DNA from 2 places in the Lysobacter sp. 22409 genome. Region 2 is predicted to be linked to the other one. Evidence: riboswitches for the same ligand, from Rfam matches in the RefSeq annotation. Region 2 holds a riboswitch; the other holds the start of a gene.
The links. A riboswitch is a leader RNA that binds a small molecule or an ion and turns the genes downstream of it on or off. The one in region 2 is predicted to bind cobalamin.
Positions count from the first base shown of each region.

Region 1: it holds a riboswitch for cobalamin, as region 2 does, so the genes downstream of both, ACTJJK_RS04010 (CoA-acylating methylmalonate-semialdehyde dehydrogenase) here and btuB (TonB-dependent vitamin B12 receptor) in region 2, are expected to answer to the same signal.

Region 1 is NZ_JBQEOE010000005.1:28,331-33,454, forward strand. It holds gene ACTJJK_RS04000 (enoyl-CoA hydratase) at 1-635, opposite strand, end outside; gene ACTJJK_RS04005 (acyl-CoA dehydrogenase family protein) at 632-1,810, opposite strand; gene ACTJJK_RS04010 (CoA-acylating methylmalonate-semialdehyde dehydrogenase) at 1,822-3,336, opposite strand; cobalamin riboswitch at 3,476-3,696, opposite strand; gene ACTJJK_RS04015 (hypothetical protein) at 4,200-4,448, shown strand; partial or broken gene ACTJJK_RS04020 (hypothetical protein) at 4,794-5,124, opposite strand, start outside.
Region 2 is NZ_JBQEOE010000006.1:129,108-134,231, reverse strand. It holds gene ACTJJK_RS05220 (GAF domain-containing protein) at 1-457, shown strand, start outside; gene ACTJJK_RS05215 (TfoX/Sxy family protein) at 454-867, shown strand; cobalamin riboswitch at 948-1,194, shown strand; gene btuB (TonB-dependent vitamin B12 receptor) at 1,316-3,178, shown strand; gene ACTJJK_RS05205 (hypothetical protein) at 3,281-4,246, opposite strand; gene ACTJJK_RS05200 (hypothetical protein) at 4,248-5,124, opposite strand, start outside.

The DNA.
Region 1 (5,124 bases), on a different contig from region 2:
CTCTGCTTCTCGGCCTGCTTGGCCCACTGCAGTGCGCGCGCCTTGGCTTCGCCCTTGCCGACCACCTCTTCGACCAGGCCGATGCGCAGGGCGGTGGCGGCGTCGACGCGTTCGCCGAGCAGCATCATCCGCTTGGCCCAGCCTTCGCCGACCAGACGCGGCAGGTGCTGGGTGCCGCCGGCGCAGGGCAGCAGGCCGACGGTGGCTTCGGGCAGGGCCAGTTGGGCCTGCTCCTCGACGATACGCAGATCGCAGGCGAGGGCGCATTCCAGCCCGCCGCCCATGGCGTAGCCGTTGATCGCGGCGATCGACACGCCGCGGAACGCGCTGAGGGTCTCGAAGGCTTCGCCGAAGCGGCGTGCGGCCTCGCGCGCCAAGGCCTTGTCGCCGTCGGCGAACTGCTTCAGGTCGGCGCCGGCGGAGAAGAATTTCTCGCCTTCGCCGGTGACGACCAGGGCGTAGACCTCGCGGTCGGCATCGAGGTCGCGCACCAGCTCGCGCAAGGCGGCGAGGCTGTCGCGGGTCCAGGTGTTGGCCGGGGGATTGCTCAGGGTGACGACGGCGGTGTGGCCGTCGATGTCGAGCTTCAGTCCGTCATAGACCTTTCTGGTGTGCTGCTTGTCGGCACGGCTCATCGCAATTCCTCTTCGGTGTTCAGCAGATGGCGCGCAATGATCACGCGCATGATTTCGTTGGTGCCTTCCAGGATCTGGTGCACCCGGCAGTCGCGCAGCAGCCGCTCGATCGGGTACTCGCGCATGTAGCCGTAGCCGCCGTGGATTTGCAGGGCCTCGTTGCAGATCGCGAAGCCGGCATCGGTGGCGAAGCGCTTGGCCATCGCGCACCAGACGATGGCGTCGGCGCTGCCGGCATCGAGCTTGCGCGCCGCGGTATGCACCATCTGCCGCGCCGCGACCAGTTGCGTGGCCATGTCGGCGAGCTTGAACTGCAGCGCCTGGAACTCGGCGAGCGGTTTGCCGAACTGGCGCCGTTCGCCGAGATAACGACGTGCGGCGTCGAGTGCGCCCTGGGCCGCGCCGAGCGAGCACGCGGCGATGTTGAGGCGGCCGCCGTCGAGGCCTTTCATGGCGATCTTGAAACCGTCGCCTTCGCCGGCGAGCAGATGCGCGGCCGGCACCCGCACGTTGTCGAACACCACGCCGCGCGTGGGCTGGCTGTTCCAGCCGAGTTTTTCTTCCTTGCGCCCATAGGCGATGCCGGCGCTGTCGGCCGGCACCGCGAAGGCGCTGATGCCGCGCGCGCCATCGCCGCCGGTGCGCGCCATCACCACCAGCATGTCGGTGGCGCCGGCCCCGGAAATGAAGGCCTTGGCGCCGTTGATCAGGTAATGATCGCCGTCGCGTTCGGCGCGGGTGCGCAGGGATGCGGCATCGGAGCCGGCCCCGGGTTCGGTCAGGCAGTACGACGCCAGGCATTCGCCGCAGGCCAACCGAGGCCCCCAGAGGTCGCGTACGGCGGGCGAGGCGTGCGCGGTCAGCATCCAGGTGGCCATGTTGTGGATGCTGATGAACGCCGCCGTGGACGGATCGAGCGCGGCCAGTTCCTCGAACACGACCACCGCATCGAGCCGGGTCAGGCCCGAGCCGCCGGCGGCTTCGTCGACGTACAAGCCGCAGAAACCGAGCTCGCCGGCCTTGCCGATGGCCTCGCGCGGGAAGACGCCTTGCGCGTCCCAGTGCGCCGCGTGCGGCGCGAGTTCGGCGAGGGCGAAATCGCGCGCGGCCTCGCGGAAGGCGAGCTGGTCTTCGCCGAGCTGCGATGGCGGTGGACTGACCGCCTGCAGGTTCATGACGGCGGCCATCACTTCAGACTGATCGTGGTGTTGACGCCGTGGCCGAGCGTCTCGTCGTCGAACCAACGCGCGGTGACCGTCTTGGTCTGGGTGTAGAACATCACCACTTGCTTGCCGTAGGGGCCGAGGTCGCCGAGCTTGGAGGCGCGCGAGCCGGTGAACGAGAACAGCGGCACCGGCACCGGGATCGGCACGTTGATGCCGACCTGGCCGACGTCGATGTCTTCCTGGAAGCGGCGCGCGGCCGCGCCGGATTGGGTGAACAGGGCGGTGCCGTTGCCGTTGGGATTGGCGTTGATCAGGTCGATCGCGGCTTCCAGGGTGTCGGCGGCGAGCACGATCAGTACCGGGCCGAAGATCTCTTCGTCGTAGATGCGCATGCCGGGCTCGACCCCGGAGAAGATCGTCGGGCCGACGAAGTTGCCGCGCTCGAAACCCGGCACGGACGGCTTGCGGCCGTCGAGTTCGAGCCTCGCGCCTTGCTCGACGCCGGAGGCGATCAGGCTTTCGACGCGTTCGCGCGCGGCGCAGGAAATCACCGGGCCGACATCGGTGCCGGGCTCGGTGCCGGCATTGACCTTAAGCGTGCGCGCCTTCGCGACCAGCTCGGGGATCCAGGCCCGCGCTTCGCCGACCAGCACCGCGGTGGAGGCGGCCATGCAACGTTGCCCGGCGGCGCCGAACGCTGCGCCGGCGAGGGCGTTGAGGGTTTGCTCCTTGTTGGCGTCCGGCAGCACCACCGCGTGATTCTTCGCGCCCATCATGCACTGCACGCGCTTGCCCGCCAGCGAAGCGCGGTTGTAAACATGGGTGCCGACCTTGGTCGAACCGACGAAGGACACCGCCTTGATGTCGGGGTGGTCGCAGATCGCATTGACCACGTCTTCGCCGCCGTGGACGACGTTGAGCACGCCCTTGGGCACGCCGGCCTGCAGCGCCAGTTCGACCAGGCGCATCGTCACCAGCGGGTCCTGTTCGGACGGCTTGAGCACGAAGGTGTTGCCGGTGGCGATGGCCATCGGGAACATCCACAGCGGAATCATCGCCGGGAAGTTGAACGGGGTGATGCCGGCGCAGACGCCGAGCGGTTGCAACAGGGTGTAAGTGTCGACGCCGCCGGCGACGTTGTTGGCCAACTCGCCGAGTTGCAGGTTGCCGATCGCCGCCGCGTGCTCGACCACTTCCAGGCCGCGGAATACGTCGCCTTCGGCGTCGGCCAGGGTCTTGCCTTGTTCGGCGGTGAGGATCGCGGCGAGCTCGCCCATGTGCTCGCGGATCAGTTGCTGGTACTTGAGGAAGATGCGCGCGCGCGCGCCGATCGGGGTCTTGCGCCAGCTCTTGAAGGCCTGTTGCGCCGAACGTACCGCGGCGTCGACTTCGTCCGCAGTCGCGAACGGCACCCGCGCCAGCACCGCCTGTGTAGCCGGGTTGACGACATCGCGCCATTGTTGGGATCGGGATTCGACGAATGCACCGTCGATCAGCAGCTTGACCGTCGCGACTTCGGTCGCGACGCGATTCATATCGTTCATTGTTTCAGCTCCGTGTCGCTCACCCGCGTGACGGGGATTGCGGAGCAAGACAAGTCGGTTCCACGCAACGGACATCCGCGTCGAGCCAGCCCGTCCGGTTGCCCACCGCAACACCCGAGGATGGCATCGCATGCGATGCCCGCCACTGGCCGGTCTCCGGGCTTGCGAGCGATGCGGAGCGATCCGCATCACCCCGACACCTTCCCGCGAGATCGCAGTGGTATTGAGTCGGGTGTTCTCGCCTACCGTTGCGGGGGCAGCGCCGGAATGGAGTCTGACGACTCGCACCGGCTTCCCGTTTCACCCTGCTCGCCGGTACGGCGGCAGGACACCTGTGGCCGGCGGAGTGTAGGCGTCGGATCGAAAGCGGACAAGCTGCGCTGCGCAAAGCTGCGCGCTCGCTCGCACGACAGCGTGGTCGGATTGCTTCGAACGCCGCATTCATCTTGTCGTCGCGCGGATGTGTGACGCCTCTGCACGGCACCGCACCACGGCGAATGGAATGCATCGCGACGAATGCGCCATGTTCGCTTGCTTGCGTAGGAGATCGCGTTCGCCTGTGTGCGATGCTCGGGCGAAACGCCGGGCATCGCTCGATACTGTGATGGGCAGCGTGTATTCCTGGAAACGATGCGGGCGAAATGACTGGTGCGGCGGGGGCTGCTGTGACTGGGGCATCCGGATCGGCATGGGCGCATCGCCACGATGGGGAGCATCGGTGGCGGTGGATGGGTTCGTCGTCGAGCGTCGGCGCTGAAGCATCCCGCGGGCAGTGGCCGCTCGGGTGACATTCGCATGCCGTTGCAAGATCATGGCGAGAGCGCAATACGGCATTCCTGAAGGAGCGGCACCCGATGACCAACCGTGAACGACGCAACGGCACCGAGCAGGCCAGTGCCGTGGCCTTGCGCGCAGGGCTGACCCGCGAGCAACTGGACGCGTTGACGACCCTGGAGCATTTCCGCTGGGAACTGCGTTTCGTTCGGCGGCCGCTGTTCCTGGAGCCGATTCCGGTGGTATTTCATCCCGATGGCGAGCGTTACGCGGTGTTGGAGGCGGATGGTTCGCTCAATGAGAACCCGGGGTTCGAGATACGCCGCTGAGGGGTTGCCGGTGGCGCGGGTTGGTTCGTGTTCGTGGCATCGCGGTGGGGGCTCTGAGGGTAGGAGCGGCGTCCTACTGGATTTCCTCCGGTCACAAGCCGCGACCGCGGGATGCGCAGAGGCGACAGCGCCGATATCGCTCATCGAAGCAGCGTGCCTTCGCGGGAGTAGGAGCGGCGCGAGCCGCGACCGCGCTCTTGCGATCTCGCCGCGCATCGTTCAAGCGAGATCAGGATCAGGATCAGGATCAAACGCCAAAAGCTTCCGCCACTAAAGCGGCGGCTAACTTTCTTTTGTCTAAAGCAACAAAAGAAAGTCACCAAAGAAAAATGCTTTTGTTTTGAATCACAAGCCCGCATGATCGATGCCAACGCAGGGCTTTTTCATACGGGACATCCCTGTCCCGATGAAAAACGGCCTGCATCCATGCAGGCCGCCCTTCGGGTCTTCTGTTGCCTTCGCTAGTGCGAGACGTCGCACAACAACAGCCAAGGCCAAAGCCACGACCGAGGCCGGGACTTGACGCCGCCTGCGAAGTATCGTCGCCATCCACAGTTCGTGGTCGCGGCTCACGTCGTTCCTACCCTTAGAGCGAGATTCGTCGTTGCCGTTGCCATTTAGAGCTTGGCGTAGCCATGCACTGGCGAGACCGATGGAGACCCGGAGGGCGGCGCAC
Region 2 (5,124 bases):
CGACAAGCCCGAGCAATACGCGCAGCTGCTCGCCCAGGCGCGCGGTTTGCTCGACGGCGAACGCGACCGTATCGCCAATGCCGCCAACCTGTCGGCGTTGGTCAGCCATGCCCTGCCGGAACTCAACTGGGTCGGCTTCTATTTCTACGACGGCGAAGAACTCGTGGTCGGCCCGTTCCAGGGCTTGCCGGCGTGCGTGCGCATTCCGCTCGACAAGGGCGTGTGCGGCGCGGCCGCCTCGACCCGCCAGACCCAACGCGTCGCCGACGTGCACGCCTTCCCCGGCCACATCGCCTGCGATGCCGCCTCGCGTTCGGAAGTGGTGGTGCCGCTGGTCCACGGCGATTCCCTGATCGGCGTGTTCGACCTCGACAGCCCGGTTCCGGACCGTTTCGATGCCGACGACCAGGCCGGCCTGGAAGCGCTGGCGCGCGTGTACGTGGAGGCGCTGGCATGACCGCGCCGAAGATGCGCAACATCGGCCCCAAGAGCGCGGCCTGGCTGCGCCAGGTCGGCCTGCGCACGCACGAGGACATCTCCGCGATCGGCACGGTCGAGGCCTTCATGCGCGTCAAGCGCGCCGGCTTCAAGCCGACGCTCAACCTGCTGTACGCGATCGAAGGCGCGCTGCTGGACTGCCATTGGCAGGAGATCAGCGACGAACGCCGACAACAGCTGATCCAGGCCGCCGAAGCCGCGACCGCGCTGCTGCCGCCGCCGCGCAACAAGCCGGCCGCCGCGCCGGTGCACACCACCGTGCACGCCGAAGAACGCCACGACGCATTCGAGGGCGGCGGTCTGGACGGCAACGGCCTGGACGACGACGACCGCCCCGGCGGCCACGACGAGGACGACGGGCGCGACTGAGCCCGTCGGCGCCGCTGCGCCCCCTCCGGCCGGCCGCTCCGCCCGCCCGCGGCTTTGGCCCCGGGCGCCGGCTTCGCGTAGACTGCGCACCGCTTCAAGGTGACCCGGCGGCTTTCTCCATCGCCGGGTTGAAACGGGAAGCCGGTGACGCGCCCTCTCCTGCGGGAGGATCGGCGCCAGTCCGGCACTGCCCCCGCAACGGTAAGCAAGACAGATCGCGGCAACCGCCACTGTGCTCGGCACGGGAAGGCGCCGCGATCGGCAGCCCGACCCCGCGTCGGCGCTGCGCTTGCGAGTCCGGAGACCGGCCTTGAGGCGCCACAGGTTGCGATGCGGAGGGCGTCGCGGCGGCTGCTATCCGGCTGTCTGCACGGCCCGCTGCCTCCTCGCAACCGCCTTCCGCCGTCGTCGTCGCGCGCCTCCGGGTGCGCGCGCTGGAGCTTTACCCATGTCCGCCCCGAACACGTACGCCCTGAATCTGTCGCTTGCCATCGCCTGTGCGCTGGCGCTGCCCACCGCCGCCCTCGCCGCTCCGGCCGGCGACGCCACCGACCTCGACGAGGTGGTGGTCACCGCCAACCGCACCGCGGTCAGCGTCAACGACACCCTGACCCCGGTCGACGTGCTCGACCGCGAGACCATCCAGCGCAGCCAGGCGCGCGACCTCAACGACCTGCTGCGCGGCCGCGCCGGCATCAGCATTTCCAACCAGGGCGGCGCCGGCAAGCTCACCACCCTGTTCCTGCGCGGCAGCGAGTCCGACCACGTGTTGGTGCTGGTCGACGGCATCCGCGTCGGCTCGCCGACCTCGGGCCTGGCCGCGCTGCAAGACCTGCCGCTGGCACTGATCGACCGCATCGAGATCGTGCGCGGCCCGCGTTCGAGCCTGTACGGCGCCGACGCCATCGGCGGCGTGATCCAGGTGTTCACCCGCCGCGAGAAGCAGGGCTTCGCGCCGCGCGTGCACGTCGGCGGCGGCAGCAACGACAGCCTCGAATTCGGCACCGGCTTCGGCGGTCGCAGCGAGCGCGGCTGGTTCGGCGCCGACTACAGCTTCCGCAAGACCGAGGGCATCAACGCCTGCCGCGGCGCCGGCTTCCCGGTGTTCGCCGGCTGCTTCACCGACGAGCCCGACCGCGACGGTTACGAAAACCACGCCCTGTCTCTGCGCGGCGGCCTCGAGTTCAACGAACAGTGGAGCATCGAAGGCCAGGCGCTGCGCGCGGAAGGCGAGAACGATTACGACGGCAGCTTCGTCAACCGCTCCGAGACCGTGCAGCAGGTGATCGGCGGCAAGCTGCAATGGCGTCCGTCGGAAACCATTCACCTGCAGTTGCTGGCCGGCCGCAACGTCGACAGCTCGGATAATTTCCTCGGCGAAGTGCCAATGGGGTTCTTCAAGACCGATCGCGACAGTGCGACCTTGCAGGGCGACTTCACCCTGGCCGAAGGCCACGTGCTGACCGCGGGCTTCGATTGGCTGCGCGACCGCGTCGACAGCGACACCGTGTACGACGAAAGCGAGCGCGACAACAAGGCCGGCTTCGTCCAGTACCAGGGCCGCTTCGGCGCGCAGTCGTTCGAGGCCAGCCTGCGCCGCGACGACAACGAACAGTTCGGCGGCCACACCACCGGCGGCGCGGCCTGGGGCCTGAACTTCGCCGAGCGCTGGCGCGTCACCGTCGGCTACGGCACCGCGTTCAAGGCGCCGACCTTCAACGAGCTGTATTACCCGTTCTTCGGCAACGCGACCCTGCGCCCGGAAGAGTCCAAGACCTGGGAGCTCGGCCTGGCCTATCGCGGCGAGCGTTTCAACGCCCGCATCGACGGCTTCGACACCCGCGCCGACGATCTGATTACCTACGACTCGTCGATCAACCTGCCCAACAACATCGACCGCGCGCGCATGCGCGGCGCCGAGATCGGCATCGACACCACGTTCGCGCAATGGACCTTGGCGGCGAGCGCGAGCTTCCTCGACACCGAAAACCGCGCCGGCTTCTACCAGGGCAACGACCTGCCGCGCCGGGCCAAGCACAGCGCGCGCATCGACCTGGACCGCAGCTTCGGCAAGTTCCGCTTCGGTGCGACCGCGGTCGGCTCGGGTTCGCGCTACGACGACGTCGCCAACAGCACCCGCCTGGGCGGCTACGGCACCCTCGACCTGCGCGCCGAGTACGCGATCACCCCCGCGCTGAGTCTGCAGGCGCGCGTGGCCAACGTGTTCGACCGCGAGTACGAAACCTCTTCGTACTTCAATCAGCCCGGCCGCGAGTGGTTCCTGACCCTGCGCTACGCACCGGTCAACTGAGCGGTCGACCGATCTGCGGATCGTCGAGCGTCGACAAAAAGCCCGGCATCGCCGGGCTTTTTGTTTTTGGCGCAGAAACACCCACGACCGACGAACGCAGGCTCAGGTCGGCCGCAGCCCGCATTGCACCCAACTGCGGCCGGCGATGTCGGCGACCACGCCGATCATGCCGTGGCGCCAGCGCCCGTCCTCCGGCCCGGCCGCCAAGGCCTCGTAAAGCTGCGCCGGCACGCCGTCGGCGAGACTGCGCAGCTTGGCCGTCACTTCGGCATCGTCGCGGAACATCGCCTTGGCCACGACGAACCAACTCAACGCACGCGGCGAACCGTCGGCCGAGAACGACAGGCTGATACCGCTCGGCCGCGGCAACTCCGAACCTGGCACGACCCGGGCAAGCATGGCCATCATCGCGGCGCTGTCGCCGAGCACCGCACCTGCCATCCCTTGCAAGGCACGCCAATCGAGTTCCTGTGCGCGCGCGTAGAACTCGACGCTGCCGTCGCAGTTCACTCCGCTCAGACGCCAGCTCATCAGGTTCGAACGGAACAACACATGCTTGTCGCGCCAGGCCGCGGGTAAACGCCCATCGGGCAGGTCGACGTAGAGCTTGGTCGCCGTGCCTTCTCCATGGCGCGCCGCCGCCCACGCCCCGAAGCTCATCGCACCTTCGCGCTGCAGGTCCAGCCAAGGTCCCAAATCGCCTTGCCAATCCAAGGCCTGTGCCGCAAGCAGGAGCCGCTCGCGATCGGCCACTTCCGGCGCGGCGACTTCGGTCGCCCACCGCACCACCGGCTCGCGCGAGCTCCAGGAGAATTCGACCGGCATGCCGGTATTGGTCAGGCTGCTGAAACTGCCGGCCACTTCCGGCCAGACCGAACGGCCGAGCGGCGCGAGTACGCCGCCCAGCAGGCCAGCGGCGGCGGCGGCCTGCGCCGGCAGCACCGTGCCGAGTCGCCGCAAGGTGGCGGCGACCGGGCCGGCGATGTCGGCACCGAGGCTTTGCTGCATCGGCGCGAGCCAGGCCGCTTCGGTATCGCCGCGCGTGTCGATAACGGTATCGCTGCGCATGTCACTGCACCGCGACCAGTTCTTCGGTCTCGGCGACCCAGGCGCGCTGATCGAACTGTCCCTGCATGCCGACGAAGGTGAAGCGCCGACGGTAATTGCGCAGGTCCTTGTTCTTCAGGGCGATGCGCAGCTTGACCGGGTCGGTCTGGCTGCCGGCCATCTCGATGCGTTCGTTGCGCTTGTAGGCGCCGTCCTCGTACTTCACGTCGATGTAGACGCGCTTGACCATGGCCGGGTCGAACACCGGGATGAACTCGAGCTGCAAGGCATCCTCGAAGCTGTCGTGGACGATCAGCTGCGGCACGTCGAGCTCGACCGGCGGCGTCGCCGGGTCCGGATTGGCCACGCCCTTGCGCCGCTGCACCAGCTGATAGGTCACGCCGCGGTTGGCCGGGCCTGGCTTGGCGCCGCGCAGGCGCCAGGTCTTGGGGCCGGACTCCTTGGTCAGCTTCAAGGTGGTCTTCGGCTCGGGCTGCGAGTAACCGCGCGCCTGCAGCTTGACGTCGATCGAGTCGACCACGTCCCAGTCGATATCGCCCGGGATCGCTTCGATATGGCGGAACTCGACGTGCTCGTAGGGGTTCACGAACATGGTCCGGTCTTCGGTCGAGGCGGCCGGGATCGTGTACGAGGTTCGGTCGGCGGCCCAGTCGGACTGCGGGTCGAAGTGGTACTGATACGACGCGTCGTAGTCGATGTCGCGCGTGGCGTTCATGAACACCTCGAAGCGCTTGACCCCGGTTTCGCCCGGCCCGAACACGAAGTCGGCATGCTTGTGATCGCGCGGCTTGCTCTTGTCGCCGTAATCCAGCGCCACCTGCGCCGACAACAAATTGATCGGCTCGAACGCGATCGGCATGCTGGCTTCGACCGCGAAC